3 regions of the Methylicorpusculum oleiharenae genome follow, and region 3 is predicted to be linked to each of the others. Evidence: riboswitches for the same ligand, from Rfam matches in the RefSeq annotation. Region 3 holds a riboswitch; each other region holds the start of a gene.
What was found. A riboswitch is a leader RNA that binds a small molecule or an ion and turns the genes downstream of it on or off. The one in region 3 is predicted to bind cyclic di-GMP.
Positions count from the first base shown of each region.

Region 1: another riboswitch for cyclic di-GMP. It lies ahead of GO003_RS19315 (VPLPA-CTERM sorting domain-containing protein); the one in region 3 lies ahead of GO003_RS05835 (M12 family metallo-peptidase).
Region 2: another riboswitch for cyclic di-GMP. It lies ahead of GO003_RS09655 (hypothetical protein); the one in region 3 lies ahead of GO003_RS05835 (M12 family metallo-peptidase).

Region 1 covers NZ_WUTY02000001.1:4,307,752-4,318,803, forward strand. Annotated here, with positions in the region: gene GO003_RS19295 (glycoside hydrolase family 57 protein) at 1-1,440, shown strand, start outside; gene GO003_RS19300 (hypothetical protein) at 1,466-2,959, shown strand; gene GO003_RS19305 (hypothetical protein) at 3,517-5,607, shown strand; gene GO003_RS19310 (tetratricopeptide repeat protein) at 6,790-9,177, shown strand; cyclic di-GMP riboswitch class I at 9,630-9,717, shown strand; gene GO003_RS19315 (VPLPA-CTERM sorting domain-containing protein) at 9,813-10,751, shown strand; gene GO003_RS19320 (DUF2024 family protein) at 10,967-11,052, opposite strand, start outside.
Region 2 covers NZ_WUTY02000001.1:2,104,913-2,115,964, reverse strand. Annotated here, with positions in the region: gene GO003_RS09700 (EAL domain-containing protein) at 1-1,045, opposite strand, end outside; gene GO003_RS09695 (M18 family aminopeptidase) at 1,449-2,750, opposite strand; gene msrB (peptide-methionine (R)-S-oxide reductase MsrB) at 2,747-3,142, opposite strand; gene GO003_RS09685 (OadG family protein) at 3,651-3,902, shown strand; gene oadA (sodium-extruding oxaloacetate decarboxylase subunit alpha) at 3,992-5,773, shown strand; gene GO003_RS09675 (hypothetical protein) at 5,967-6,122, opposite strand; gene GO003_RS09670 (NADPH-dependent FMN reductase) at 6,543-7,118, opposite strand; gene GO003_RS09665 (alanine/glycine:cation symporter family protein) at 7,159-8,496, opposite strand; gene GO003_RS09660 (DUF502 domain-containing protein) at 8,496-9,086, opposite strand; gene GO003_RS09655 (hypothetical protein) at 9,522-10,073, opposite strand; cyclic di-GMP riboswitch class I at 10,041-10,129, opposite strand; gene phoR (phosphate regulon sensor histidine kinase PhoR) at 10,565-11,052, opposite strand, start outside.
Region 3 covers NZ_WUTY02000001.1:1,240,668-1,251,719, reverse strand. Annotated here, with positions in the region: gene GO003_RS05845 (glutamate--cysteine ligase) at 1-131, opposite strand, end outside; gene GO003_RS05840 (PEP-CTERM sorting domain-containing protein) at 783-1,472, shown strand; gene GO003_RS05835 (M12 family metallo-peptidase) at 1,540-3,807, opposite strand; cyclic di-GMP riboswitch class I at 3,887-3,972, opposite strand; gene GO003_RS05830 (YdgH/BhsA/McbA family protein) at 4,493-5,089, shown strand; gene GO003_RS05825 (response regulator transcription factor) at 5,133-5,846, opposite strand; gene GO003_RS05820 (Tim44 domain-containing protein) at 5,978-6,946, opposite strand; gene hxlAB (bifunctional 3-hexulose-6-phosphate synthase/6-phospho-3-hexuloisomerase) at 7,434-8,609, opposite strand; gene GO003_RS05810 (MFS transporter) at 8,716-10,404, opposite strand; gene GO003_RS05805 (cold-shock protein) at 10,712-10,924, opposite strand.

The DNA of each region.
Region 1 (11,052 bases), 3.1 Mb from region 3:
ACGCTCTCTTTATCGCCTACATTGATATCCATGCTCTGTGATGCGTTATTGCAATCACGGTATCTTGATTTTTTGCACCGGCAGATAGAGCTTGCCGAAAAGGAAGTCATCAGAACCCGCAACCAGCCCGAATACCAAAAGCTGGCCCGTCTTTATCGACGTTTCTTTGTAAAATCCTGCTCCGATTATCAGGACCGCTATCAAGGCGATCTGGTCAAGCAGTTTAAACGGCATCATTCGCTGGGTAATTTAGAGTTGATAACCACCGCAGCCACGCACGGCTATCTACCTTTGCTGAATACCAGTGAAACCGCCGTCCGCAATCAGATCAAAGTCGGAATTGACACGTTTAAAACCCATTTGGGTTTTGCACCTACCGGATTCTGGTTACCCGAATGCGGATATTATCCGGGCCTTGAAGACCATTTAAGAGAAGTCGGTATTGCTTATTTTTTTGTTGACAGCCACAGCCTTTCATCGAGTGATTATTCGATCAAACAGACGGTTTATTGTGCACACAGACTAAATAACGGAATCGCTGTTTTTGGCCGGGACCCTGCCTCTTCAAAACAGGTTTGGAGTGCCCAGGAAGGTTACCCAGGAGATTCTAGTTATCGTGAATATTATCGAGACATTGGCTTTGATCTGGACTTGGAGTATTTGGGGCCTTACATTTTAGATGGCATTACCCGCATCCAAACCGGTATCAAATACTATCGCATTACGGGCAAAGACAGTGAAAAAGAGCTGTATGATCCCAAGCAGGCAATCAACCAGACCTTTTGTCATGCCCAGCACTTTATCCAGCAAAAACTAGAGCAAATCGATACGCTGACAGACGAAACAGCAACACCGCCGATCATCGTCGCCCCTTTTGATGCCGAGCTGTTCGGCCACTGGTGGTTCGAAGGGCCTTTTTGGCTAGAGCACGTTTTGCGCTTGGCTGACAACCCGGCTCACGGCTTGACGACGACAAACTGTCAGACTTATTTAGAACAATTTGAGGGAGGTCATGTCATAACGCCCAAAGCCTCATCATGGGGTGAACACGGCTCTTCCGAATACTGGATTAACGAGAAAAATGACTGGATTTACCCGTTTCTTTATAAAGCCCAAGCGCAGATGGAAAAACTGGCCAGTGACCTTTCCCGTCTGACAGTTGATAATTTACAAGAAAGAACATTAAATCAAGCAGCAAGATCTTTGCTACTAGCCCAAGCGTCAGACTGGCCGTTCATCATGAAATCAGGCACAGCAGTCGAATACGCTAACAAACGTATTACGGACCATCTGGCCCGATTTAATTATCTTCATGACAGTATCCGCAAAAACCGTATTGACGAGCGCTATCTTATAGCTTTGGAAACCATGGACAATCTGTTTCCGGACATTAATTTCAGAACGTTCTGCCCTAAAAAAAACAATACGGCACCCTATTAAATCTGGAGACGGACAGGAAAATCCAATGGATGACACACCTTCAAGCCACGAATTGCATCATGAAATATTCGGTTCCATCCTGGATAGAACCGAGATGACGCCCTATTTATTGTTACCGGCAAAAGACTATTCGACAGCCCTGAAACAAGCCGCAAAAATGATGGGCAACCGCGGTTTTGATACGGTAAACAATGATGAACTGCAAGCCAGCGAGAAAATCAGGGCCACGCAATACATCAAACAAACTTATAAGTATTTTTTCAATTGGATGTTTCCTTTTGTAAAAAGCCAGTTGAACGCACTTTGTGAAAAGGCGGGCAATAATCAGACGCTTTACCGGCAGTGTCTTATAACTATCGGTCAATTTGAATTAACGTTAAATGATCCTGAGTTTCAATACTTGACGCTTGAAGATCCCAGACATCTTTTCTTGTTAGCCTCTTCGGGTAAATATCCGAAGGTATTTCATGGTTATCGTGACCAGAATAGGGAGGTTCCGAAACATTGGCAAGAAACCGCCTGCGCATTACTGAAAATGTGTCATTTGATCAAATCGGTTGAGGAAGACAGTCAGGATATCAATGACTTCGCCCAATTGGGCTTTTTTTTAGCCAGCGAAAAACAAAGCCTGGATGATTTGTTTATTTATGACTGGGAAAACCCGCGCCATATACCCGAAAGTGAATCAGCTCAGAATGCATTCGTTAAAATATCCACTTTTTTCCATAAATTAAACGAATCCATTTGCCATCATAAAAATCATGGCTACATCGTGTTCGATAGCGGTGACGGCGTCAGAGTGAAAATTATCGAGATCAAAGCCCGTCTGAAAAGTCCGGAGAGCATGTTTACAAAACTTGGCAAAGACTTAGAAGGCGAAGCCTATGATATCCGAGATATTTTGGCGCTGACCTTTATTCTCAAGGATAAAAACGATACTTTAAAACTCTTTCATGCGCTCCAAAAAAGAGGCGTTATCTTGCAGGAAAACACGGCATCCCATTCGATTACACAAACACTCTTCGACACGCCGGGAAGCATGAAGGAAGCGGTTAGAAAACTGATGATCAGCTTATCCAGAAGCGCCGGACGGCAGGATGAACCGGATGAAGAAGAACTGGCAACCCAGGCACAGGCGTTTTATGAAGCACTGAGTGTCAATGCCGCAAAGAACGAACATTCCTCGCAAGGCCATAGAAAATTTCAATGCAAAATAACGTTCTCCTTACCCATCCATAGAGCAACCGATACGCATGAAATCCTGATCCCCGGAACACCTTTGTACGCCGGAAGAAATCAAATCAACAAAATTACCCAGCAACATACCTTAGGTGTTGAAATCAGAATATCTGACGAACAAAGTTGGCGAACCTCAGAACAGAAAGGCGAATCACATCATAACGCCTACAAATTTCGTCAAATTCTGGCCGTCATGAACAGGATTTTTAAAAACCGGTTTTATTTTACTGAAGAAAATATTGCTCAGCTCAGACAAGACCAAAATCAACTGTTCAGTTAATTCCATCACAAAGCATCCGCTTTATCTTGCTTAGGTTATGGGCGTGGCGGCACGTTTTTTCAAGATAAACGCAAAAAAACCTCTTATTCCCTCGCTTAATTTTGTGGGTATAGAAAATTAAAACAGGTTAAATAACACAACGCTCTGTGTCATATGCCCTGTTGCGAGAATAACGCTTATCCCTCCCTATCAAAAAACACTGAAAAACCTTATATTTAAATCAATAAGTCTTTGTTTTATATTTCATTGTTTACATAATGGCCACAATATTGCTAAGAGTTATTTCAAAGAATTTTGTAACTATTCAGCGCGACAGACTTGCCCCCCCCCAAGAAAAGGCTGGGATGAGGGAATAAAATGAAGAATTTTTTCCTTATTTTTAACGCCCATCACCCTGCCCTCTCCGGCTGGAGAGGGACTTTTGTGCTTCGCTCTGAATAGTTACAGAATTTTAAACACACTCCGTTATACGTGTGAACGAAGGCTTGTTGATTGCGCTGAACATCCCTCGATTATTGAGCCTCCTTACTTTGACTTCTAGCCCATAATTTTAAAGCATGAATAAAAAAAGAGCTTACACGCTAACAGGCGTTATGACGATCATCGGTATAACCGCATTTTTCTCTTTACAATCTTCAACTGAATTTAGCAATGAACCGTTACTGGGCCACGGCAATAAAGACGCATTGAGCACGATATACAGCAACTGGAAAAGCAATTATGAAGCGAGTGGCGGCAGCCCTACAACGCTAAAAATTCCCTTAGCTTATTCTCGCATTTTTTCTGAAACGCCGACTTTGGCTCGGGGACTATTCAAGCTGGATCTTATGAAAGGCGATATATCAGTCCAGGTAAAAGGGCTCGACAACAAACGCTATGACTTATGGCTAGTGGATAACAAAGAAGGCGATCAACAGACAGTAAAACCCGAACCGGCTGACGGCTATTACCGGATTGGGGAACTGAACCACAAAGACAACTCTGCCGAGCTGATTACTCAATTAAAAAAAGATGAACTGCAAAACTTTAAAATAGATATGCTGGCCATCACACCCGCTGGCATAAGGCCGGATCAATCGATTGTCATCAGCGGAGCACCTGGTGCATTACAACGCTTGTATTATTCAGACAAGCTATGGACTTTGACTCAAGTGGGTGAAGTCATTTCAAAACCTTATTCAAAAATACCTTTTGAATTTTTATTACCCAAATCCGCACAGGCAGCAAATCACAAACAAACCAACCTGACCAGCGTACTCGGTGCAGAAATCGCCGAAGGACGCAGATTATTTATCAATGAAACCTTCAACGGTAACGGCCGCACTTGCGTTACCTGCCATAGACTGGATAACAACCATACCATTGATCCCAAATACATTGCCAAGCTGCCTAAAAATGATCCTTTATTTGTTGCCGAGACCAGACCTGCTCTCAAGGACTTGGAAAAACCCAGACTGATGCGGGAAATGGGCTTGGTGCTGAGCAACATCGATGGATTTGACAAGCCCGGCGTCATGCGAAGTGTCCCTCATTTGCTGGCACTGTCGACCAGCATCACGACAGAATTGGTCGCCAATAAAGGAGAATTCCCGCAAGATGAAGAATTTGAACATGCCTTGGGTTGGTCAGGTGATGGATCAGTGGGCAACGGTTCGTTGCGTGAATTTACCATCGGGGCAGTGGTTCAGCATTTTCCAAAAACGTTAAACAGACAGCCGGGTAAAGATTTCCGCTTGCCTACCGACGCTGAATTAACTGCAATTGAGCTTTATATGCTGTCGTTAGGCCGCAGTGAAGACTTAAATTTGAGCAAAATGACCTTCAAATCAGAAATAGTGCAGCGAGGAAAAGTTTTATTCGACACTAAAGAAAATCCGGTTGACTCGTCAGGAAAACCGGTTTTCGGAAAGTCAGCTAACTGTAACGGATGCCACTCCAATGCGGGCGCAATCAGTTCCACGACAAATGGTAATCCAACCCGTGATACCGGGATAGAAATGATGATGGATCAGGCCGCAGTTCTGCTGGATCCGGACACACCGATGGACGGCGGCTTCGGGACAGATCCTCACGGTGATTGCAGCAGCCTTTTACGCTCGCAACAGGAGGAAGATGCGCCTTGCAATTATGGTGAAGGACGTTTTAACACCCCCACTCTGGTCGAAGCGGCTGACACAGCGCCCTTCTTTCACAATAACAGCGTCAGTACGATAGAAGAAGCGGTTGCCTATTACAACACAGAGGCATTTAATAACTCACCCGGACACCTCACCTCTTCTCGTAAAGATCGCCAAGTCAAGATAGGCTCATCGCAGGTAGTGGCAGTTGCTCTCTTCCTTAGAAGCATCAATGCTCTGGAAAATATTCGAAACTCCAATCATTTGCTGGATCAAGCCATGAAGCTGGATGCCGCAAACGGAAGAGAAATGGTCAAGCTCGCGATGGCTGATACCGAAGACGCGATAGAGGTGCTGACTGAAGGACAAATATTACCTTATCCTGAAGCGGTAAAAAAATTGGAAGCTGCCTATAGACTGGAAGCGACAGCGGCACTGTTACAAGTCCCAACCATTCGGAATCCCATGCTGAGAAAAGCCAGAAACTTAAAGTCGGAAGCCAACTCACTGATAGTCGATATTGCCTCATAATTTTTCCTGATTATAAAAATGTTTCGGTTCTAACTCTTTTCCCCTAGCCGACCGCGTCATTTCGGCAGTGATTGCCGAAATCCAGACCATCTGGATAGCTCGAAGCTTACCCTACATGGCACTGGATGCCCGTTTCCGGACGGGCATGACGGGCTCTTATTGATTTAGCTGAAACAGCTTGCTAATCAGGTAATATTATTGACTCACACAATACGCCAATGGCACTTACTGCGATTGGTGCTCTATGTAATAATCGGCCTGGTCCATAGCGGTGTATTTCCCAGACACCTGCAGTAATTATGTTCCGAAACTAACTAATCACGGCTATTAAATGCTATACACCTATCTGATCGAAAAACGGCAGCAATTACCAATGTGGCTCCAAAAGAAGGAGGCAAGATGAGTTTGGCAAGGATGTCGATAGCATTAAAGCTGCCTCCAAACCGCACAGAACGTGTTCAGAACGATCCTCAAGGCTCATCCTGCACCATTAAGAAAGTCGAACGATTTTCAGTATGAAAGAAATAAATCACCTATCAACTGTCACTTTGATGAACTAGAATATCTCTTAATTTTTAAATCTGGAAAGAATCATTTCATCCCCCAAAATTCACAAAAAATACAAAAATTTTCAAAGAGATGTCAATCTGTAGGCCGTCACTCACAGTATGAATAACTGAATCAATACAACACCCTGATTTCTTTTGAGTCTATCTTGGTTTTTCGTAGACTAACAACGGATTTTAGGATAAAACCCTATCAGATTAGCAACATTGGCCACCTTGTTTACAGCAAATAATTGAACGGATCACTTGGAAATAAACGTTCTGAAGCCAGAGAAAGAAGGCGCTCACCTTGCCTACACGCGCTCTTTAACCTCTCCTTTTGGAGAATACTAGGATATACATTTGAATTTCCAGAACATGGATCATGACCTTTATTGCATTAAGTTTGCTTTGGAAGAGTGATATCGTTTAGTTAATGATTAATTTGCAAATAGAGTTGGGGCTATTTTAATATTTGGCATTAATGATTCCCAGAAACCCTGCACTTTATCTCTAACCTGAAAAAAGTGTCACGATAACTTCTATTCTGATATTCAGCATTTTGGCTAACGTCTCTTCCGGCCTGCATGACAAACTATTTAAACCACTACTTTCATAAAACATAGGGACCTCCCAAATGATAGCTGTACAATTTATCCACCGGTTACTGCTGGTTATCACGCTCGCACTGCTGACGGCCTGCGGCAGCTCACAAGAGCGCGAGCAAAAGTATCTTGAAAAAGCCCAGTCCTTTTACGATCAGAACAATCTTGAGAAAGCCCGTGTAGAGCTAAAAAATGTTCTGCAAATCAACCCCAAAAACATGGATGCTAATTTTCTTTTGGCTCAAGTCGAAGAAAAAAGCCAAAATTGGCAAAAAGTATTCGGTTTATTATCCGCCGTTGTCGAAGGCCAACCGGACCGTTTCGATGCTCAAGTTAAACTGGGTAAATTATTTTTAATCAGCGGCAACGTAGAGAAAGCGGAAGAAAAAGCGGATTTAGTCCTGGCAAAAGCTCCTGAAAATATCGATGCTCTGGCATTAAAAGGCGCGATATTCCTACGTAAAGAAGACCCGACCCAAGCGAAGGCGCTTTTTGAAAAAGTCTTGGCACTCGAACCGGGCCAACAAGACGCAACCTTATTAATGGTGAAAATTCTGGGTGACGAGAAAAAAATTGATGAGGCATTGCAGTTAGTAGAATCGGCTTTAAAAGTCCATCCTGATGCGATTAATCTTGCGTTGGTAAAAATCAATATTCTTTCTGCTCAAGGCAAAAAAGATCAGGTTGAAGCCGAGATGAAAGCCTTGGCAATGCAATTTCCGGAAAATGAAAATTTGAATTATGGGTTAGCCAAGTTTTATGCATCCGATAAACGTATTGATGAGGCTGAACAGGTATTAAACAATTTAATAACTAAACTGCCAGAAGCTGATGGCCCCAAGTTAGCTTTGGTCGATTTTTTGATCTCACAAAGAAGCAAAGACATAGCTGAAACCAAATTGCAGGCCCTAATCAAGGAAAACCCAAAAAACTTTAGCCTGCGTTTTGCCTTACTCAGAATCTATCAGGATCAACCGGACCGTATCAAAGAAGTTCTGAATACCATCGTTGCTGATGATCCCGGCGGTAAACACGGACTTGAAGCACAAACTCGATTGGCCGCCATTGCAATCAGTGACAAAGACATGGAAAAAGCCCGTGGGATTCTTGAAGAAGTTATCAAAGCCGATCAGAAAAACAGTAATGCGCTTTTGATGAGGGCGGGCATCTTTCTTAACGAGAAGAGCTTTGACGCCGCCACGGCCGATTTAAGAACCGTATTGCGTGATGAACCGGAATCCGAAAAAGCCCTGCTATTGCTGGCAAGCACCCATCTACAAAACGGAAAAATCGATTTGGCCCGTGAATCTCTTGAGAAAATCCTGGCTATCAATCCCAAGAATCTGATTGCGTCACGTGACTTGGCCAGATTGATGGTAAGACAAAATCAGGCTGACGCGGCATTAGCACTGTTGGAAAAAACGCAAACCAATAATGAAAAAGATGTCGAGACTGTCGTTATGCTGGTCGACTTATACGGGCAACGTAAAGACTGGCCTAAAGCTGAAGCCGCAGCCCATTCATTGCTCGACCTTAGCGATAATAAAGAATTGGCCCATTATAAAATAGCCCAAGTCAATTTAGCTCAAGGAAAAACAAAAGAAGCAGCGGATGAATTCAAAAAAGTATTGGAAATCAAACCCTTTGCTATCGACGCTGTCAGCGGATTGGTTAACAGTTACCTGGCACAAAAAGACATTAAACAAGCTGAAAAAACGCTGGATGAGATATTAGCCAAACAACCCGAAAACGGTGCTTTCCTGTCCATGCGTGGCGAAATATATCTCAAACAAAACAAATTTGTCGAAGGTGAGAAGCTTTATTCCAAAGTGGTAGAACTTTATCCTAAGTTTGAACAAGGCTATCGCGATTTGGCTTCTGTTTACTTAAGACAGGAACAAACCGATAAAGCACTTAACGTTTATCAAAAAGGATTGGGCGTCTTACCCGATAGCGTTCAGCTATTAATGGAATTTGCAGCGATTAATGAAATCACCAAAAATACCGATGCCGCAATGGCTACGTATGAAAAAGTGCTCACACTTAAGCCTGAGCATCAGCTGGCAACCAATAATTTAGCCGCATTACTGGCCAACAAAGGTGGTGAAGAAAATATTAAACGGGGATTATCGTTAGCGCAAACCTTTAAAAACTCAGATTTCCCGTCATTCTTGGATACCTTTGGCTGGTTGAGTTATCTGAATGATCAGACAGATGATGCAGTGGCCGCATTAGAAAAAGCCGTTGCGAAAGAGGCGAGAATTCCCGACCTTCATTACCATCTGGGTATGATCTATCTGAAAAAAGGGCGTAATGAAGACGCTAAACAAGCATTTGAAAAAGCACTTTCCCTTAACACGGCTTTTGATGATGCAGATAAGGCAAAAACAGAACTTGAAAAACTGAAAACAGGTTCATAATCCTTAATATAGTGGGTTGAATCTATCACCGCCATTGATGCGAGTGATAGATTCAACGGTTTTAAAGTTAGCTCTGTTTGCCTCACAACACGCGTTAAATCTCAGGGCTTATTCTGTTACAAGAAAGCTGCATTATTCAGTAGCTTCCCGTCAACTTGGTTTTAGCAATAAACCGAAATCGAAAAATTTCAGGTCATATCCCACAATTTTTGTATGTGTCTGCGTCATATGACACATTATTGAGTTTTCTCTTTTCCCAAATAAAATGTTCAGAAGCCTCAATCAATAAATCGGCTTTAAAAACGTCACTTCTCTATCAAATGGTTATTTTAATTTCAATATAATCAATTGCTTATTCTCTCATCAAAAAAATAAAATCCACATCCGCTTATTTGATAATTATTGGCTCGTTAATTGCCTTTATGAAAGTCATACTGACTTAATCGATGATATCAGTAGATCGCCACACCTGTTGCGAGACAGGGCCGGAAAGCCTATGGGTCTTGAATCAATTGACTTCAAGATAGCCGGGTCGCCTCCTTTTAAAAAGGAGGTCTGCTTAGCTTTGCGTTTTAATGAGGCCGGCAGACATCACTTCTTTTATTAGCAAATAAACCATGAGGGTTCTAAAAGTGATGACAACTAAATTAGCAAAAGCTGTATCTATGGCAATTGCAGGTTCAGCCTTAACAATCGGTTCAATATCAAGCGCATCTGCGCATACGATGTACAACACAGAAATACGAACTGGCGTTGATAGTAACGGAATACCAAATCGTATATCTGGTACAGACGGTTTTGTATATGGCTTTCAAAATGCCAATTATCCTAACGTAACAGGATGGGTAGGCACCGGCACTGGTATTTCCAGCAATCTGCCATTCAACTACTCCGGCAAAGCTCATTTGAACTGGGCCGCCGAATTGCATCATGCAGGCAGTTCTTTGGAAATCTCCAAAGCCGACGCTCTAACTCGATACGGCTCGTCAATCAGTGATGCAGAAATTGATACCGGCGCAGGAGCATGGCAAGATGCAGGAATAGATGGCAACGGCAACCCTACAGTAAACGGACCTACCGGCTGGAAGCATCAAACCGATATCGGTTTGATCAAAGCCGAAGAAACCATGTTCATAACGCTCAAACCCTCAGTAGTCACTGGAACAGGCTTTGATATCCAAAACTTCGGTATCACTGTGTTTACTGGCATGGATAAGAACACTGGTGATTACAGTCACCATGGCTCGTGGAACTGCCCAGGGTGTCTTTCAGGTGGCAACCCCGCACCAAAACCCTATGATGCCAATGATCCATTTGGCACCCAAGGGTTAACCTATTTGATCCACGACGCAACTGTAGATGGCTTGAATGGCTTGACGTTCAAGGCAGTTGCAGGACAAGAGTATTCTGTATACATCGGTGGAGCAGGCGTAGGCCGCTGGAATGCAAACGTCGCTGACTATAAACTGGAAATAACCACTTCAGCTGTCCCAATCCCAGCTGCCGTCTGGCTGATGGGCAGTGGTCTGGTAGGCTTGATGTCATTTGGCCGTAAAAAAGAAAAAACAGCTTAAATTACACCCGTTCCAAAATGAGCAGTTCATCTGCCGGACCGCAGGACATTATCTCAGCGGTTCTTAAAGCCTGTTTAAGTCACAGGCCAATCAGAACCTCAAAACCGGCAAGCCAAGGATGGCTTTTACTGCTTTAAATCAGGAACTCACTTTAATGACAATACAAAGCGAGTTGCTACTGTTCAATTATTCTTGATCGTAAAACTTTGCACCATCTAGGTAAATTGAGATAACTGATCGCTAACCTTATTCGTTGAAATTTTTTTATCCAGCACAACATCAAAGCGCATAATTCTACCCT
Region 2 (11,052 bases), 860 kb from region 3:
GCCGGGTAGATCGGATGGCACCTCTAACCCAGATGACTTTTTTATCAACACAGATTAGCCTCAATTCCAGCTTGTGAACTTTATCCAGCTCGGCGGTACACATATTTAAGACGTGTTGCATTTCATTACGGTCATCCGGATGTACAAAGTCAAAAAGTGAAAACCCATGTAAGCGGTTTGCAGTTTGACTTAATTGACGGGCCCCAAATTTGTTGACTGATATGATCCCACCTTCTTCTTCAATATTGAATATCATTGATGGGTTATCATCAAATAAAAGAAGATACCGGTTTCTGGCTTCAACCAGGGCTTTGTTCTGCCTGTCAACCGTAGCCAACATACCGTTAAAGGTATCGATTAACAGTCCGACCTCATCATTATTACTTTTATGAGCACGCAGTTCGTAGTTTTTATCAATGCTGATTTTTTTGAGTGTCTTTACCAATCGACCGATAGGTAAAATAATGTTCTTATTTAAATATAATGATAATAGATAGGTGAAAACGCTGGCTCCCGCGAGGATACCAAGAATGCAATAAAAAACGTTAAGCTGACCCCAATACAAATGACCAAGATCAGCTTCTATAAAGACCAGCCCTACTGTTTTATTCTCAAATTGAATTGGCGATGAAATAGTGACTTTGAACCAACCCAAAACACTTTGACTAACATCTGAATAAACGGGACAAAAAACCAATGCTGAGGCTCTTTTTGCCAAACGGCTATAAACATTCCCATTCGTGTCATAAATGCAAATTTGGTCTATGTAGTCCAACCCTTTACTAACCCGAAGATTTTCCTCAACCACCACCCTATCGTCCAAATTGAGCGCTGAACCGCTATGAAAACCTATATTGGCAGCAACAGCTTCCAGACCTTCAATTGTTGATGTCCTTATGTTTGCCAAGTCCTTTATTTCCATAAAACTGCAGTTCAGTAGCAAAAGAATACTGAAAGTACCAAATGTGACAAAAGAAAATTTTTGTTTGATACTTGATTTATTGATATAGCGATAATACATTTCTCGCCATTGACTTAATCGCACAAAAATTCCCTCAAACAAGTGAAAAAATAAGCTCAGGATTGGAATAAAAAATAGCTTACCCGTTTATGGTCTCCCAAACCCAGCGGTATCGCCATTAAGTGTAGGATCAAGTCTCTGTAGGGTGTGGATTTATCCCCGCTTTGCGAATCAATTCGCAACTGCAACAGCCACGTACTTTTTCCAGACGGAATATATAAGATCGCCTCCCATGAGAGCGCAATCAGCACCGACCCTGCAATAAACAGCTTAACCCGTATAAAATAACTCCGCTCAACTTCTATAATTCAGATACTTAGCTGCTATTTACATGACTTATGCGTTTAAATCAACACCCCATGGCAAGTCTTCATATGGTTTTAGAACTGTCTAGGCTTAGGCATCAGTAGTGCTATCTGTCAAAAACTCAATGCAGAAAAAACCATTTCATAACTTCAATGATTGCAGCATGATCTTCAACCCCGGCACTTTCCCTAAGACTGTGCATGGCCCACATAGGATTACCCACATCTACCGTGTTAATTCCCAGCCTGGCAGAAGTCAACGGACCAATTGTACTGCCACAGGGTAAATCGGTTCGATGCGCATACTTTTGATAACGCACATTCACGGCTTCACACCAGGACGCGAACAGGGCCTCAGAAACGCTGTTAGTTGCATACCTATGATTTGCATTGACTTTTATAACCGGTCCATGATTGACCAATACTTTATGATCCGGCTCATAAGCCATTGGAAAATTCGGCTGGTAGGCATGAGCCATATCGGCGCTGATCATAAAGCTGCTTGCCAAAGCACGTTGATATTCCTCGCCTTTTCTCTCATCAGCCGTCATCCCAATGCGTTGCAGAATGTCCGACAGAAAACTGCCATCAGCGCCTTTAGAAGTGGAACTGCCTATTTCCTCATGATCAAAAAATGCACAAACCAGGGTGGCGTCCGCTTGTAAAACTTTGTCATTCAGCAGCGCCGTGAGCCCAGCATGACAGGATGCCAGATTATCCAGCTGACTGTCCGCATAAAACTCGTCTTCAGCGCCCCAAAAGGCTCCCTTTTGAGTATCATAAACATTCAACTCCCAGGACAAAATTGCAGAAGCATCTACTTCAGCCTGTTCAGCCAATGTTGTCAAAAATTGCTGCTGGGGCGTTATTTGATCTTTAACCAGTGAAAATAACAGCGGCAGTTCAAGCTGCTTATTTAATTTCAAGCCATCATCATTGACGGTTCGGTTCATATGAATCGCCAAATTAGGCAACCGAAGCAACGGTCTCGTAAAATCTACCAGCTTGGTTGATATCCCCTGGTCGGATCGATAACTAATCCTCCCGGCCAGGCTCAAATCTCTGTCAGTAAAGGTGGCCAAAATCGGTCCGCCATATACTTCCACGCCGATCCTGACAAAATTATCTACGCCCATCACCGGATTGGGTTTTAATCGCAATCCCGGCGAATCGGTATGAGCGCCAATGATTTTGAAACCGGTTTCCACCAGCGGTTTTTGCCCCATCACAAATAGGATGATCGAAGAGTCGTCGCGTATCACATAGTAACGGCCTCCCTGCTTTAAGTGCCAGCGTTCGTGTTCATTCAATCTGACAAACTCACAATCCAGAAGCTTCTGCTGGATCGTGTTGACAGCATGCCATGGACTCGGACTTACATCGATAAAGTCTAATAAATTTTGAACTCTCTGTTTACTGTTCATGATCTTTCTTGCAAGTCCAGCGATGCTGAATTAATGCAATAACGCAACCCCGTTGGTTCTGGTCCGTCATTAAAAACATGCCCCAAGTGCGAACCACAATTTTTACAGATTATTTCTACCCGTCTCATCCCGTGACTGTTATCGGTGATTTGATCGAGGCTATTTTCCGAGATTGCATCCCAAAAGCTGGGCCAACCGGAACCCGAATCATACTTGGCAGCAGAATCAAAAAGCGCATTTCCGCAGCACACACAATGATAAATCCCCTCTTTTTTACAGTCTGCATATTTCCCGGTAAAAGGGGGTTCGGTGCCTTTATTCCAGCAAACATTAAATTGTTCCGGGGTTAATTTATCTTGCCATTCATCTGTTTTATTTGTTTGTTTAGTCATTATCTCAACCTAATATTTGAATATACTTAACCGCATTAACTGGATTGTTTATTATCCACTGTCAAAAATGACGACCCTATTAAAACTTTACATGCCGCCTACCGCCGATTAAACCAACCTTCTCTATTGCGATTGAATTTTTAATGTTCAATCGGCGTTCGTTCGATACCTTTAAACAACACATCAAACAATAACGACAAAAGCAATCGACTGATAGTTTCAACCGATGTATCAATACATATGGCTTTGTCGAGAACACCATAACCCGCATACTCTGCTGCCGGATTAAAATAATCAAAGACAAACTCACAAATATTTTGGCACTAAGCTTCCAGTTTTATAAAGAGGATGTCCGTAAAACATTCCTGATTGCGTTTGAACAGCAATCAAAACAAAGCAATCCCGGCATCAATCTATCGATATAGCATGGAAAAACAGCTCAAAACGCCTGTAAGCCTTTATGATACAATTTCTACATTGGATAATTTTTTTACTTTGGTCATCAGTTATGAACGAAATGTTAGAGAGCGGCGTTGAACTAATGCTGATAGGCATGGGCATTGTATTCTTGTTCTTAGCGTTACTGGTGGTCGCAATCAGCGTAATGTCTTCACTTATTACCCGTTTTTTCCCAGAACCACTGGCCGTCCCTCCACCAATTCCAAGCCTTGCAGCCAAAAAAAAATCTATTGACTCGGGCGTGATAGCAGCAATTTCGGCTGCTGTTCATCACTATAAAAAACAGCACTCACAACAGTAAGTGAGTGTTTGGCAGGCTTCTAAAGCTTTATCTTAGCGGCACACATTGATAGCTCAATCGAGCAAATCTCCATTCTCAGAGAAAAAAGTATGAATGATCATAATACTCAATCCTTAGGCATAACCGAAGTTGTTCTGAGAGACGCACACCAATCGCTTCTGGCGACTCGTCTGCGCATTGAAGATATGCTGCCTATTTGCGCCAAACTTGATCAGATTGGTTTCTGGTCATTGGAAACCTGGGGGGGCGCGACCTTTGATGCCTGCATACGTTATTTGGGTGAGGACCCCTGGGAGCGCCTTCGTTTACTGAAAGCGGCTATGCCCCGCACACCACAGCAAATGCTGTTAAGAGGTCAAAATTTACTCGGTTACCGGCATTATGCCGATGACGTTGTTGATAAGTTCGTAGAACGTTGCGCAGTCAATGGTATTGATGTATTCCGTATCTTTGATGCAATGAACGACATGAGGAATATCAAGCAAGCTATCAAAGCTGTTCTTACAACTGATGCACACGCACAAGGCACTATTTCCTATACCGTCAGCCCAGTTCACACACAAGCTATGTGGGTTACGCAAGGCAAACAAATAGAAGATATGGGGGCCCATTCGGTCTGCATCAAAGACATGGCTGGACTCCTAACACCTTATGATGCTTACGACTTAGTCAGCCAACTGAAAAAAAACCTGTCTATTCCTGTCCACTTGCATTGCCATGCCACGACCGGACTCAGTGTTGCAACCCTGCTAAAAGCGGCCGAAGCGGGAGTGGATAATGTCGACACCGCTATTTCATCGATGAGCATGACGTACGGTCACAGTCCAACAGAAACAATAGTCGCCGCCCTGTCCGGTCAACCGCGAGATACCGGCCTCCCCATCAAACCACTGGAAGATATTGCTGCCTATTTCCGTGACATCCGCAAAAAATATGCGCAATTTGAAGGTAACCTCAAAGGCGTAGACAGCCGCATTCTGGTCAGTCAGGTTCCAGGAGGCATGCTCACTAACATGGAAAGCCAGCTTAAAGAGCAAGGTGCTGCGGAACGCTTTGACGAGGTTCTTGCCGAAATTCCGCGTGTTAGAGAAGACCTTGGTTTTCTGCCTCTTGTAACGCCCACTTCACAGATTGTGGGCAGTCAGGCTGTTATTAATATCTTAACAGGGGAACGGTATAAAACTATCACCAAAGAATCAGCCGGTGTTTTAAAAGGTGAATATGGCGCCCCCCCAGCACCTGTCAACAAAGTGCTGCAAGATCGTGTGCTTGAGGGAGCCATACCTATAACGTGTCGGCCTGCTGATTTATTGGCGCCGGAAATGGATAAATTAATTGCTGAAGTTAAGGCCAAAGCCCAGGCTGAACAGGTCAAACTGGCTGATAACATTGAAGAAGATGCTTTAATTAACGGCATGTTTGCTCAAATCGGCTGGAAGTTTATTGCCAATCGGGGCAAACCCGATGCTTTTGAGCCGGCGCCCAGCAAAGCGTCACCTAAACCAGTATCGGCCAGTCAGCCCAATGCAACCGAAAGTTACTCTGTCAATGTTGACGGACGTAATTACAATGTTGTTGTAGCTCCCGGCGGAGCTGGACTTGTGATTCAACAGCCCGCCGAAACACAGCAAACAGTTGTGGCGCCAGCCGCAATTTCGACGGGCGAAATCGTCCGTGCGCCGATGGCGGGTAACATTTTGAAAATTAATGTGGGCGTGGGTAGTGTGGTTAAAGAAGGCGATGTTGTTGTAATCATGGAAGCCATGAAAATGGAAACCGAAGTTCGTGTTAAAAACAGCGGCACTGTGACTGGATTAAATGTCAAAGATGGCGCCGCCGTAGCGGTGGGTGATGCGTTGATTACTTTATAATCCAGCCATTGAAACGAGGCCGGAAGTTTCTTGCTCCGGCCTCAAGCCACACCAACCTATTCACGCCTACCGCCTCTTTCATTTCGTCCTTCTCTTTCTTGTCTCTCCATTCTCCTTTCTTTCTGTCTTGGTTCGCTCTGATTCAATTGGGTATTGCGAGCAATCGTTTGACGTCCGCTTCTTTCTGCACTTTCTACTCTCCCCTCACGTCGATTGTATGAAGGCCTTTCGCGGCGATTGCTCTCTTGCGGCATGACTTGATCACTTCGTGACCATTCTCGTCTATCATTTCGAGCATCGACTCTACGACGATCATTGCCATCTCCTTTTCTAGAGTGATCAAAGCCATCCCTTCTCCGATCGTACCCGCTATCATGTCTATCTCGCTGACCTTGCCATTTTGGCACTGGCCTAATGACATCAACCCTTTTGTTAATTACAGTTACCGGAGTTCTGCGTTCAATTATCCGCACAGGCGCAGGAGCGTAGTAATCTCGGTAGGAAGGCCGGGCCGAATAATATCTGCTGTAAACACGGGTATCAGAATGGGGATAAACAGGATAATACTCGGTACTCTGATAAATTCCACGTGATGCGCAACCGGAAACGGTTACTAGCACGGACAATAGAATTAGTTTGCTTATGCTGTTCATTTGCTTATCCTTCCTCTTTGAAGTGTGGATAAAGCTTGCGCCGAACAGCATGAATAAGAAGTGAATGCTAAAACACCTTTGAATTGATTTTATGCGTGAGGATTAACCGCCAAAAATCATTCTGCTTTTAATTTTGATGAATACTTAACCAGTTCTGCACCCAAATTCAGAACCGTTGTATTGATCTGTTCATCGCTTAATTGATCATTAACTGAAAAAGCTTGGCTGGCATGGGTCAAAGCATATTGACCGGGTAAAACTACAACTCCGATATTAGCTAAAAGCATTCTCAAAAACACCAAGCCTCTTAACCCGCCTAAGGCACCGGGCGAAGCTGACATAATCGCTGCACATTTACCCCGATAAGCGGCCAAAGGTTGCTCATCGCCCTCTTTTCGGGAAGCCCAATCCAGGACATTTTTAAGTAAAGGTGTAAAAGCACTGTTATATTCGGGCGAAGCTATTAAAAAACCGTCATGTTCTATCAAAAGTTTTTTAAATGCTTTGGCTGTTTCAGGCATACCTTGTTCAGCTTCAAAATCCTGATCAAAAATCGGCATTGGATAATCAGCCAGATTGACGACGGTAACTTCCCCACCCGCTTTTTCGGCTCCCTTCGCAGCCAACGTAACTAATTTCTGATTAAAAGAATCTTTCCGTGCACTCCCCGAAAACGCCAAAATTTTTACCATTTAAACCCCCCTGTATTAAAAAAAGTCTTCATTTTGCTGATCAACTGTTGATGCGATAGTCCGATGTCAATCGAAAAACAACAGGGCTTAATAGCGCTAAGGCAATTAAATTGGGGATTGCCATCAACCCGTTCATGATATCGGCTAATAACCATATCGTACTCAATTTTCCCATCGCACCCAAGGGAACGGCACAAATCCACAGAATACGAAACGGCAGAATTACCTTGATCCCAAACAAAAATTCGGCGCATCGTTCGCCGTAATAACTCCAGCCTACAAGAGTTGTAAACGCAAAAATGACGATTCCAAAAGCAACAATATAGCCACCCCAGCCCGGCAATGCACTGTTGAAAGCTAGTGCCGTTAAGGCCGCGCCATTCTCACCGCTATCCCATGAATCAGTAATGACAATTACCAATGCGGTCATCGTACAGATAACCAACGTATCTATAAAAGTACCCAGCATTGCAATTGTCCCTTGCTGCACAGGGTTATGCGTTTTGGCTGCTGCATGGGCAATAGGCGCACTTCCAAGCCCTGCTTCATTGGAAAAAATGCCTCTTGCTACGCCATATCGTACTGCCGCCCATACGCCCACACCGGCAAAGCCGCCTGTCGCAGCCATTGGATTAAATGCGCTGTGTATTATCGTCATAAATGCGGCTGGCACGGACTCAATATTGATGCCGATAACCAGGAGTGAACCTGAAACATAGCCAATCGCCATGAAAGGAACTAATTTTTCGGCCACTTCGGCAATCCGGGTAATTCCTCCCAAAATCACAAATGCGGTCAGAATGGTCAGCATCACCGCTGTTACTTCATTTGAGAGGTGAAACTGAAGTGACAGCGCACCGGCAACTGAATTTGCCTGAACCATATTCCCTATTCCAAACGAAGCCAAAGTACCGAATGTCGCAAATAACGGAGCTAACCAATACCATCGTTTTCCCAATCCATTCTTGATGTAGTACATAGGACCGCCTACATGCTTGCCCAAATGATCGGTCTCTCTATACTTAACGGCCAGCAACGACTCTGCATACTTGGTAGACATTCCAAACAAAGCGGTCATCCACATCCAGAAAACTGCACCAGGACCACCCATGTAGATAGCGGTTGCAACACCCGCGATGTTTCCTGTGCCTATGGTGGCGGATAAAGCCGTCATGAGGGCTTGATAAGGCGTGATATCACCTTCCTGCTCGGATTTTCTTCCTCTCCAAAGCGAAACGAACGCATGCGGGGTGTTCAGCCAGGTAAAGGCTTTAAGCCCCAATGTCAGGTAAACACCCATACCCAGCAAAAGAGCCATCGTAGCAGGCCCCCAAACAAAAACACTGAGTTGATTAAGCCAATCATGAAAGACATTCATCAGGATAAATTATTCACTTCAGATATCTTGTCATAATCAACCCCGACACTGACTATAAAACTGGTAGCCTGCTCTACATTCATCTCTGATTTAATCACTTTTGACTTATTAACGATAACGGTAAAACCGGAGGTGGGATTGGGTGAGGTAGGAATAAACAAAATATACCTATCTTCAAATTTGTTGGTCACATAGGAAGGCACCCACAGTCCTTCTTTTGGGTATTCCACATACACCACCTCCCGCGCATCTTTTCTATCATGAGAAGAAAACATATTGATCACTTTTTTAGTGACGCGATAGATGCTGTTTAAAAGCGGAATCCTGTCAATGATGAAATCAAAAGCGGCAATAGCCCAAAACTTACCTTCTTTGACTATTTTATGGCCAATTAGCACCAACAATAAAAAACTGACAGCAAAAACCACGGATGTATACAGATAACTATCGGCATAACCGTAGACCAGCCCGAAAAGATCAGCCACCCTGTCTTTCACAAAAATGACAATCTGCAGCACAATAACGATGGGGATAACGGCAAAAATACCTATTAGAAAATTATTAAATATTTTCTTTAAAGAAACATTCATATGACTTTTCTCATTAAATTAGACGTTAAAAAAGTCAATATAGCTAATTGTTGACATAATATTGACTGACTCGAAATATCGGAATGGTTACCCATGATAAAGCCATTCGATTAGGAACAAACTAAAGTTTACACACAGGGCGTTCAGCTATACATATTACGTATTTAAATTTTCGGGTTTTCAGTAAGCACTGAATTTGGAGCACGCCCATTAAACTCAGCACTCAAATCTGGTTAGGCGAGGATAAGCTATAGCGTTTTTTGAGGCAAGTACAAGCGGATATTTATGCGGGGTATTTCGGTGAGTTTGAAGCCGATAAAATAGCGTGCGAGTTCGATCTGGATTGAGAAATAAAAATCAGCAAATCAATCGTAAAACTAAAAATTAAACAAAAAAAAGGGGCGCAAGCGCCCCCCTCTAAACTGAATACAACTATTACGCTGTCACAACGTTAGCTGAAATGCGTTTTTTGCGTCCAACACTTGATAATAGACCTACTAAACCAGCGCCGAACATCCAAACAGCAGAAGGTAATGGTACTGGCTGAATATCATGCGCTAACACAAATTGTGAATTTGGACCGAAACCACCAAAATTCAAAACGTATGTGTCAATTAAACCAAATGGTGTCAAAACCAAACTAGGAGCATTCCAAACGTTGTTAAAATAAGAAGCAACTTTAAAATTACTAGCAACTCCACTTAACAAAGAACTATCCCAATCCAGGGTTGCAGGAACATAAGGAGCAAGTGTTACCGTAGTCACTAAGTTATCGGTAACGCCATCAAAAATGCCTAATTGGACTGAGGTTGAGGAGCTTGAAAACAGTAAACTGCTATTATCTGTAGCAAACCAATTTGTTGGCACCGAATTCGCCGAAGCTAAACTGGTCACCACCATTAAAAATAAAACACTAAGAGATTTTTTAAGAAACATAATTACACCCATTTTGAAAAGTGCAACCAGACTGTCTGAACAGAAAAACATTATTCAGACTCTTGGCTTTCCGTCCCTACCTCACGATAGGTTTAGCCTGACTTATACGATTACTAAAGAATCCCTTTGTTTAAAATTGGGTCATACACTTGAGTTAAAAAATGTATGACCTATAATCCAAATATGATCCTTCACATTTGGCATTATCCCTTGCTTGTATTAAATACACCTTAATAAAATACCAAGCGATTGAACATAAAAAAATTACTCAATTGTTCAAAATTGACCGAACTAATCCACCAATCAAAGGCGTAAACTTATGTTTTTATTGCAACTATTAAGACAAAGTCAAACGTTTAAATCTTGATCAATTACAAACTTTTTAACATTAGCCTGATAAGCTACTTTTATTATTTTGATTAAAATATGAGGGGATTTAAGTTAATTTATATTTACAGCTACATTATTACCTTAAAAACAACTTATTAAAATTGTACTTAAGTGCTACGCATAAATACTGTAAACAATTTAACTTTTTAAAATCACTCCTGCTCATAACAGATAATGCTTTCGGGAAAGATGCAGCTAAAACAACTGCCTTTACCCAGTTCACTGACTATTTCAAGCCGTGCATTGTGATTGAGCAACACATGTTTTACGATCGCCAGACCCAAACCGGTGCCGCTTAATTTTCGCTTTCTCTTAACATCAACACGATAAAAACGCTCAGTAATCCTTGGAATCTCAAACGGAGCAACGCCCTCGCCATGATCGGTCACATCAAGTCTGACCCCATCGCCGTCCATATACCAGCGAACGCTTACCAATGATTCTTCGGGTGAATATTTCAATGCATTGATGAGGAGATTACTGAATGCGCTTCGTAAGTCTTCTTGAACACCAATAAGCCCTTTCGGTGTCTCTAATAACAACTGTATTCTTTCTGACGCGCTTTTAAGATTCCCATCCTCATTGCAAATGGCTGTCAAGAGCCCGCATACATCAACACATACTGTTTTTTTTCTTTGCG
Region 3 (11,052 bases):
TGCCGGGTCGAAAACCCCTGTTGTTCAATTAAGTGAGCGAGCAGCGCCGTTTCTTCATGCAGCTTTTGATGAAAAAAGTCGAAATCGCCCAAGTCATAATGTGAAACCGAAATTTCCTGACCCATACGCATGCCCCCGTTTCTTTATTGTCATGGTAATTTCAATGGGGGCCAGGGGTCAACTGAATAGTTTTGGCGGAATGTATGAGCAACGGTTTAAACACTTTTGCCAAACCGGAAGACATTTGTTCATCGACAAGAAAGCGCATAAAAGATCTAAAGGTGTCAATAAATCTTACAACACCTAAATATGCCAACTTGTATTTTACTTAATTTAAGTATTATAAATATTTGTTTCTTAAATACTTATTTAGTAAATCAAATGACTTCTGAAAATCTCGTAGACCAAAATTCGAATTTGTGCAGATTAAGTGACAAATTAATTAAAAAATGTGAATTATTCCGCCAGCAAACTCCATGATTCGCAAGCCCAATAAAATCAACGGTATTTCATAAGATCTGCTTATTTTTCACAAATTCGATGTAAATTAAGTCATTTAATTATGTCAACTATTTTTACAATCTTAATCGTGACTAACATTATATCACCAAATAAAAACATCTTACTAATTGATAAATAAGTAATATTTTTCTATAGGTATATTTTTTGCGTTATAGTGAGCAGATGTATAATAAAACTTTTTGAAATCTTAGTTTAATAATTAAATTGTAAAAAAAATACTCTTCTCATTTATTAATAGTTTTTTAAAACTTGGAGTCGATATGAATAAAAAAATATTAGCGGCAGCATTGCTGCCATTTTGCATACTTACTGGTATTAATGCCAATGCGGCATACATAGAAACATCAGCAAGTAGCACCTCGTTTAGTGATTCTTATAGCTATACATTCAAGATAACAAACACTTCTGATTCTTCTATCTATAATGCAATCCTTTCAAATACTTCCACCAGCCCTAGCACTTCATTGATTGACTTATTAGCTTTCAACTTGAATCCGAATCTTGTATTGGGTACTGATTTCAACATAATCAATGTAAGTCCAGTTTGGAACTTTTCAGCTGCAAGTGGGGGCATTCAATTTGATTATCTTGGAGAAAGGTCAACACCTGAAAGCCGTCTATCTCCAGGAGAAAGTTTAACTTTTGATTTTAAGTTTTTAACTCTCAGCTTACTTCCAACGGATCCTTTTGATTTATGGCGCAATTCAGAGCGCGACAGAGGGACAGGTATTGGCGGAGGCGATGACTCAGGCCAAGTCGCAGTTTCTTTTCAACAACTTGGCTCAAATGGAAATTCAAGCGATTTGCTTGCATCAAATTGGGGACCAGTTAATCCCGATGACCCAAATGACCCAAATGATCCAAACGTACCAGAACCGACTTCGCTTTTACTAATGGCTTTTGGCTTGCTGGGTTTCGGCGCTTCTAGAATGAAAGGCAAAGCCGCTTAAAATCTAAATTTTGATCGAAACAAAAAAGGGCGCAATAAGCGCCCTTTTTTTTTCGTTTAAAAATTTGTTACTTTCTGTCTTTGACAACAGTGCCCCCCACTGTAATTGAAGTGCTGCTTCCTTTAACATTTCCAACTTTATCAAAAGCCTCAACGGTATAGGTCATCACACCTGTTCCAGGCTTATCGGTATAATTGGTGGTTGTAAGAGTGGCAATCCTAACTCCATTACGGCTTACTACATACCGATCAAGACCGGAACCTGAATCAGTAGAAGCGCTCCAGCTAATCGCTACTTGTGAGTTTCTTTTTATAGCCACTTTTAAATTGCCAGGTGCGGTAGGTGCGGTACCGTCAACAATGATGGTAGCTGATTTGGTTACGCTACTGTGTGAGACAGCAGATGCAGTAACCGACTTTGTGTAACTACCATCAATCGTTGGTGCATTTATCATCCACGATGTAGAAGTCGAAGCACCTGGAGATAGGGTATAAGACCCTATGGCTCCCCCCTCACTATTGGAAAGATTAAACAGGGTAGCGCCGCAAACAGAGGAATCCTGATTAGCCAAGGCTATATTAAAACTAACGGTTGCACCGGCCATTGTGTAAATAGCTGTAGGCGCCAAGCTTAGTGCCGGAGAGTTATTAATACAGGTTTGAGTGACTGCAGCTTTGGTTGTAGCGCTACCGATATTCGAATAACTTGAAGTACCGTTACTATTGTAGGCTCTTATCCGGTATTGATATGTCGTATTTGCAACAAGGCCCGCATCAGTAAAGCTGCGAACATTAACACCCACAACTGCAAATTCGGTCCAATTGACGCCATCCATCGATCTTTCTAATCTGAATCCGGTTTCATTACCAGAATTATCTGCCCAACTGATGCTAATTTCCTTATCTGACAACATCAAAGCCGCCAAACCACTTGGAGCAACAGGCAATGACTTATCAACAGTCCCTCGGAATGCTGCCACGATCGCTTTGGTATTGGTCATTGAACGAGCGTTATCTTCAGTAGCCGTTCCGGTATATTCACCATTGAAAGTCACTTTAGGATTCGAAAAATAGCCTACCCGGGTTCCGCCGCTGCAATCATATGACATGACGGTTCTGAATCCACCGGTTTGACATAAGCGGTAGCCGTAAGAGTAATCGTATGCAGGTGTTGAAGTAGCACTGGCACGATCATGATGACTGCCTTGATTATGACCTAACTCATGCGCCAATGTGTGATTGGAAAGACAAGCGTATTTGGAATCATCATGCACGACACTGAATGCATAAGATGCAAAAGAAGTACTGGGGCTACTCATTAAATAACCTGTTCCACATGCACTGGTGTCTGTTGTTATCAAAACAACCTGGTCGGCTCCATACTGATTACGTAATGTATGAACTGCATCCATCTTGCCGTCACTGGTGCCAGTGATATCAGATAAGCTTGTTGATGTTGATCCCGATTCTACATAGCTAACTTCAGCCATATGCACGAGATTAATTTGCATATCGATTTGACTGTTGATATAGGATTGATTGGCTTTGGCAACTGCGTTTACAATTTTAGCCTCGATACCGCTTTGCCCGTAAGCATTAATCCGTGATTGCGGCGTATACACAACCATAACATCAATTACTGTGCCTGCATTAATTTCGGCATTGGCTACTACCGGCTCACTAGAACCAGTGGTGTCAATCTCACCGCCCTCCGCAATAAAGTCTTCAACAGCTTTTGCGTCATCGCCGTGATCAGGATTTCTAGCAGGATCAACTTTAGTGATTTCATGCAGATCATTCGCACCTAGATTGATTTCATACAGATCATCCCCGATGCTCACAGTGCCTGACATATTGCTTCCCCGCACTGTCAAAAAAACTTCGCTGTTGGACTCACCCGCTACATGTCCTATCCAGGTGGTACTGCCTTTCACCTTATCAATCAAACGATCTCTTATCACTGTAACAACGACATCATCGAACAGCGTTAATGTTAAAGAATCTGACCACAGTATATCGGTATTTACTTTTACTGAGCGGTTTCGACCTTTAATTGCTTTGGTAGGCAACACTTTTTTTGTTGATTGAGTGATTCCAAAATCATCAAACAATTCAGGGGCAAAATGGCCTTTTTTCTGAATATTTTGCACACCTGCTTTTACAGGGTTGTTCACTTGTTGGGCGTAAGTAGATGTAAATGGAATCAGCGCGGATATAAACATGACTGCTGACATTTTTATATTAAAGTTCATTCCTTTATGTAGAATCGGATCTTGGCTTACACTTAATGAACTTGTTTGGTTTTTGTCACTGCTTCGGCTTTTAGATGAGTACATGACTCTTCTCCTATATAAATTGCCCGAAGGAGTTCCATGAATGTGAATTAAAATGGCCAAATCATTGTTTTTTTGCCATTTTAGCAATCCCACTATCATAGGAGTAACTCCGTTAGACTGGAAACTTTGCGTCACCACCTTTCGATGGTTTTGCCCTAATTTGAATCTTTAATTATTCGGATCTTTATGAATGGATTTTTTTCTTTTCTTGATCCGCTGGGGAAAGAGTTTAATAAAATCGGTTGAGTTTGATGTGACGGGGTTGGCAGAAAATCAGAAGTAGGTTTCATTTGATAAAGTTAGAGTCCATTTAATGAATCAACGCACACTTTTGAGCCTGTCCAGGAAGACAATGAGTAAAACTCAATCTCATCTGTATTAATTTTCCCCTTGTTGACTTAAAGCACTGACTCAAATATATGTACATGTGCGTAAGCTAAATCTTACAAAATTAAACTTATAAAAAGCTTAATCGGGCTTTAAGATGACTAAGTTCAGGTAAATAGTGGGTGTCGCCCCGGCACGGATTGTCGTTGGATGGCGTTGGACTTTCATACTTGTGACCTGGATGCCGGAATGACGGCTTTGATGACCTTTCAACTAATAACGCGAATAGTGCCTTTAAGAAAAAACATGGAATACTGATAATCTGTTTATAACCACCTAACTTAAAAAAGATACGCTCATGACATTAATCAGACTTTTTACGTTATTAACTTTAGCGCTAGTGATATCGGCCTGTTCAACCGAACCGGTTAAACCGCTTCCGGCCGAGGAGACAAAAATTGCACCACCCGTGCCTGAGGAAAAAGCGCAAAGCATTCCCCAATCCGAAGAAATGCCTCCTTTCAGTGTGCTTGTTGAGGGAAAAGAGTTGCGGCTTATCAATATGATGGATGGGGGCGCTTGCAAGAATGATAGGCAAGGTGTTCAAGGGGTATTTCTTACCTATGCATCACCCGGCGATATTGACAGGATCAAAAAGGCAGAAGGCGCGGAAGTGTTCAATGGTTTTGCTAAACAGATTGAATCGATTGCGTTAAAAGCCATGAAGCAGGCGGTCGATAAAACCGAGTTCGATTTTGATCCCTTTGCACTCAGTGAAATGGAAGCTCAACTCAAAATTACCGAAGAATGGATCAAGCATTTTGATCAGGCTGTTGAGGTTGATGTTAAGGCATTCATAAACAGAACGTCATTAACTATTGCCATTACGCCCTTTATCAAATCGCTGGTTTTTTATGGACAAGGCTGCGAGATTGTAGCGCCGAAAGAGCAATAGAATAGCCAAAGAGGATGGTCAGACAGTTGACAAGCTTTTCAGGTCAGTTCGATTCAGGAGCAACTAATCTAAAGCCCAATCCTTGCTGAGTTTCCAGTAAAGGATGCTCAAAAGGTTTGTCGATCGCTTTACGCAGCTTGTATAAATGACTGCGTAAAGTATCGCTGTCCGGTGTCAACTCGCCCCAAAGCTCTTGTTCCAATTGCTCACGGGTAACCAGATTGGGTGACTCGCGCATCAATATTCGTAAAATACGCAAGCAGGTTGGTGACAAATGGATCATCTGCCCGTTTCGCATGACCTGCATGGTGCGTGTATCAAAACTCAAATCATGGATTTTATAGACAGCCTCATCCAACTCCCCCCGCTCGCGCCTAATTAAAGCCACAATACGCGCTTCCAGTTCGGGCATATCGAATGGTTTGATCAGATAATCATCTGCGCCATGCTGAAAACCGGCCAATTTGTCTTGCAATTGGTCCCTGGCTGTCAGCATAAGAATAGGCGTTGACAAGTGCGCGTCCTGACGAAGGCGCAGGCATATCGTCAATCCGTCAATTCCGGGCAAAGAGATATCAAGGATAATCGCGTCGTAGCGCTGAGTTGTCGCCAAATGCAGGGCACACAGGCCATCATGAGCATAATCCATGATAAATCCGGCACTCTCAAGATAAGCGCCAACGGCCTCCGCCAGAGGTTTATGGTCTTCTACCAGAAGAATTTTGGCGCTGTTGTGAATTTTCAGCGTGGTGTACATCGTTTCGAATGCCGGGATGCGGGTCAAACACGAAAGAACTTACCCAGATGGAGCCCGTTTTTGGAGTGACAGGTTCGTAATCTGTCACTCGATCAACCAGGAGAATAACTACATTTTAGCTAGTTTTTGAATCAGTCTTCCAACTGCTGAATACCATCCAAATACCATTTTGGCTGAATGCTGTTCTTTGTTTTGGTGAAATGCCAGATTTCCCTGACTTGATTAGCCTGACTGTCATTATCTTCGCGCATGATCGCATCGAAAAGCACGACCGCTTCCAGATCTTGCCCGATTTCTCTTACTTCAAGCAACTCGGCATTCAATTTCAATATTTCCGTATGATTTTCATCGCTGCTGGCTTTCAATTGATCTTGAATCTCGCCGAATACCTTGTCGGTGGTTAGACTGCGAATTTCTGCCAAGTCTCTTTGATCCCAAGCTGATTGCAAACTCTTATAGGCATTTTTGGCGCCTGCAAGAAAATCCGCCTCATTAAATCCGGCAGGAACAATTGGGTTGTTAAAATCCGCATCCCGCTGAAAATTCATAACCGGATTAGCTGATTCTGCGGGTTTATCTTTTTTGAATAAAAGATCCGTATTAAATGCAGAAGAGCCGCTGGCAGCCTGAGGCTGAGTATTGTTTGCAGCATTGTCTGAACCTGTTTCATCATACCCGGATCGCTCGTAACTGTAGGCCGGCTTTCTGGCCGAACCCGCTTTGGCAGCAAAGAGCTTGTAAAGCACAAATGCGATACCTGCAAACATCAGGATATCGACAAAGTTAATGCCTTCAAATGCACCGCCAAACAGCATTGCGCCAAGTAAACCACCCAAAGCCAGACCGCCCAGCATTCCCATTAATCCGCCACGTTTGGCCAATTGTTGTTTAGCTGTTTGATTTTGGTTAGTGGCTTGCTGTTGCGAAGGGGATTTTGCAGGCTGCGCTGCAGAACGTTTATAAGGCATGCTGAAAGCCGATTTTCCACCAAATGAGCTGCCGCCTCCGAAGCGTTTGGCCTCAGCATCCTGAATGCCGCCCAAGCTTAATGAAAGACCGATTAACACAGTAGCAAATAAGCCGGTATATCTTTTTATCATTGTTCAATCTCTTTTTTCGTTAAGTTAAGGTTATTTCCCAGTTATTATCCAGAGTAGGTTGGGTTGCCTGCTTTTAGCAACCCAACAATTAACGCCATCGCATTGAAGTGTTGGGTTGGCTATCACCAACCGCAACATACACGGTGTATCAACATTGTTTTGTGGCCTCGCTGAATAGTTACATTGCCCAAAGCTATTTTATTATTTCTTCCAAAGGACAGCATAGAACGCAATCAGTTCATTCTCCTTGGATTTGATTTGAGTTGCAAGCCAACTCATTTTCGACCAGACAGGAGTAATAGAACCGACTGTGGAGATATTTTATTTTTCAACTTGGCTTCGGTGGTGCGATTGATCTGTCCGCAAGAAAGCGAATATCCGGTTCAGGAAGGAAAGCCATCCATGGCTTGTGTCCGGCAGCCTGCCGAAAAGATATCTTGAAAATATCAACTCTCCCGATTCAGGAGAATTTTGCCACTTCAAACCATTATTCAAGATTAGCGTGTCTTGATCTCATGATTTCTTCAGGAATGCCTTTCTCATGGATGATATGCGAAATTAACGCTTCCAGGAACCACAGGGTGGACAGCTCGAATACTGTACCCATCGGCATTCCGACCACTTTTTTGTATTGATCGGCACGGCCGATTTGAAAAACCGCTGTCGCCAAATCGCCAATGGTTGAGTCATCCTTGGCTGAAATCAACGCAATATCGGCGCCCACTTCTTTGGCTTTCTTGGTAAAGGCAATCAATTGTTCGGTTTCGCCCGAACCTGAAATCACAATTAACAAGTCACCCGGACGAATACTGGGCGTTACCACTTCACCGACTACGCTGACGTCGTAGCCGCTATGAACCAGACGCATAGCGAAGAAGCGGCAAACCAGTCCGGAACGGCCTGCGCCTGAAATAAAAATGCGTCTAGCGCTATCGAGCATATCGGTCAGTTGCTCATTATAGGCGTCTTGAGTCGTCGCCAAAACAGAGGCAATTTTATCCAGCACAAAATGCCGATGCGTAGCTTTACCGTCTGCATTTAAGCGAATCAGGCGTGCCGCAGATGCCGGCGATGCCGCACCATAAATCGCCGCACCAACAACGATGATATCCGCACCGGCGTCAGCAACCTCTTGTGCCGTTGACTGATTGATTCCACCTGCGACTGAAATTCTTACATTCAAACCCAGGCGGGCAATATCCTGAAGATCGGCAAAAGGCGTTTGCCCCGCAGCCTGTGCATCCAATCCGGTATGAACGCCTATAATTTGCGCGCCTAATTCGGCGGCTTGACGTGCGCATTCGACTTTGTTGGGTACGTTGATCAAATCAACCTGCACTTCTGCATGATGTGCTTTTGCAGCTTTAATCACGCCGCCGATTGTAGCCATGCCCGAGACACCCAGCACTGTACAAATATCGGCTCCGGCCGCATAAAATGGAGTTGCTTCGTACTCACCGGCATCCATTGTTTTGAGGTCTACGAGAAGCAGTTTGTTTGGAAATTTTGCTTTTAGCGCTTTGACTATTTCTATACCGTTAAATTTGATACACGGTGTTCCGATCTCAAAAATATCAACATAAGGCGCGGCTTGCTCAGCCAAATTGATGGTTTGATCGAAATCCAATGAATCCAATGCTAATTGAATTAAGGGCGATGCCATGCTGCTTACTCCTCTCTCATTTATTGTTATGGTTTATCGATAATGCACGATTACAGAACTCTAATTCAGCAGCCGAGCTCATGTCAATTCGGACGAGATTAATTGATCATTTTCCGTCTATTTTCGTCGCGTATTTTTCATTTAGAAAATAGCGCCGGGTGATATAGATGGCCAATAAAGGCATGGCCAGCCCCAAAAACATGACCGTAAATAATAACTCACCTAATTGGCTGTAATCGGCAGGAACTTCTATTGCGCCGGTCGTTGCGTCTTTAATTTCTCGGGTAATGATAAAGATTTTATTGAGCAACTTGGTGATGAGCTGAGATAACGATAGCGCAAGATTAACGAATGCCGCCATGACGGCAAAATAGGTTGCTTTTGTTTTTTCGGGTGCTGAACTGGCAATCCAGGCCAGCATTGGAATCATTGACACTTGCCCCAGCGGCGATTCCAGCGCCGAATCAAACAAGGCAATGAACCTTGCATCGACAACACCGCCGGTATGCGCAGCGGTCCATTCGTGTATCCCGTAATATAAACCGATATTAGGCAGGTAAAGTACCGTACCCGCTATGGTTAATACAGCAATGATATGGGTAATGGGGCGTTCGGCCATAAACCGTCTGAATAAAAACATCCCTAGCAGCGTCAGCGAACTGGTCAATAACGACAGTTGCGCCAGAAACTGTTGATCGAATGCCAGTTCATCAATCATCCACCAGGTTTCTCCTGCACCTGTCGTTGGAACGGCACGGAAAACAAAAATCACTAACGCGGTACCGAACAGGGTTTTTCGCGCGTGTTCGTCCAGTTCCAATGTCAAATATTTAATCAGAAATAATACGATAGCTAACGAACCCGCAAAGACGATCTCTTCTTTGTAAGGGATATTACTGAGCCCCATCACCAAGGCAAACAGAACAAATGTCAAGCTGCCGCCCAATATCCAAGGGTTCATCGAGGCAGGTTCCTGGTCATCACGGCCTAACAACTGCTCGATATGATCTTGCTCAAACCCCTGGGCAGCTAATCGCCATTCCTGTTGGGACCTGAGATAGGCTGCCAGAATAACGCCCAACACCGATACAATCGGAATCAGTAAAGCCCAATGGTATACCGACAGATAAACCGCTGTTTTCTCAGCTTCGGTCAATAACTCAACGCCATTAAATGCGATTACATTAGCGCCCGCGACCAATAAACTGCCACCTATAATGGCCACTCGCCCCAAAGTCTGCATGGTCGTGTGCCCCAGCATCATTTGCAATTCGGAAATGGGCTGACCTTGATCATCCACTCGGGGTACTGCTTCAACCGTCATGGCATCCGCCACCGTATCCTGAATGACATAGCCGATTGGCGCCAACAATGTCGCCAATACATACCAGGTTTCAGCAGGCATGATCCGTGTCATATAAGCCCTATCACCCAGCAGACTCGCCATGATGATCAGGCTGGCGGCGATCAGGCCGGCTCCGACATAAATAAAAGCCCCCTTATGGCGCCAATATCTATCCACCAGATGTCCCATGGGCATTTTCAGCGTCCATGGCAACATCACCCAGAAACTGAGGGTCGCCAAAAACTCGGCCGACAAACCAAGATAGTCTTTTACAAAAAAAGTCCCGACTATCCCTGTTAATCCGGAAATACCGGCGGCTAAATAAACCATCAAAGGCGGAACATAGCTTATTCGCATCTGTCTGCCCAGATCATAAACATTACGATCAAGCCAGTTTAGCCATCGGTTATACAGGCTGATGTTTGATGAATCTTGATTTTGTGTTGCCATGAGCTTGCCTTTCAAATGAAGTTTCATAGCCCCTGATGAGGCAGTCTGTAAAATGTAAACCCACACACAGTGTAATAAAGCAGCGTTAGGATAAGCTTTTTTAGATTTGAGGTTAAGCTTAATGAAACAAAACACTGGTGCAAAAGCGGCATCAGCTTGACGGCGGCAACCCCTGCCGCTTCAAAAACTTGCGGACATAAAAAAACCGGCAGTCTGTAAAAACAGTGCCGGTTTATTGTACTGGGCAGAGAGAGTGACTAACTTAAACGATTAGTCGACTTTTCTAAACCTCAGAAACTTTTATAACTTAGATAACGCTGACTTCTTCAGCTTGTGGGCCTTTTACGCCCATGCCAAGCTTGAATTTTACAGCTTGTCCTTCATTCAACGATCTGTAACCGCTGGTATCCAAGATATTTTTAAAATGTACGAAAACGTCAGGGCCTTGCTTCTGTTCGATAAAGCCAAAGCCTTTATCAGAGTTAAACCATTTGACGGTGCCGGTAGTCATTGTAGACATAATAAATCCTGAGAAAAATAAATATAAAGCCTTAAAAAGGCGGTAGAGCTGGTAAATTTGGAAATTACTGATGAAGAACAGGACGAAAGACTACAAACGAGGCATCGAGCGGTAAACAAAGGTAAAGT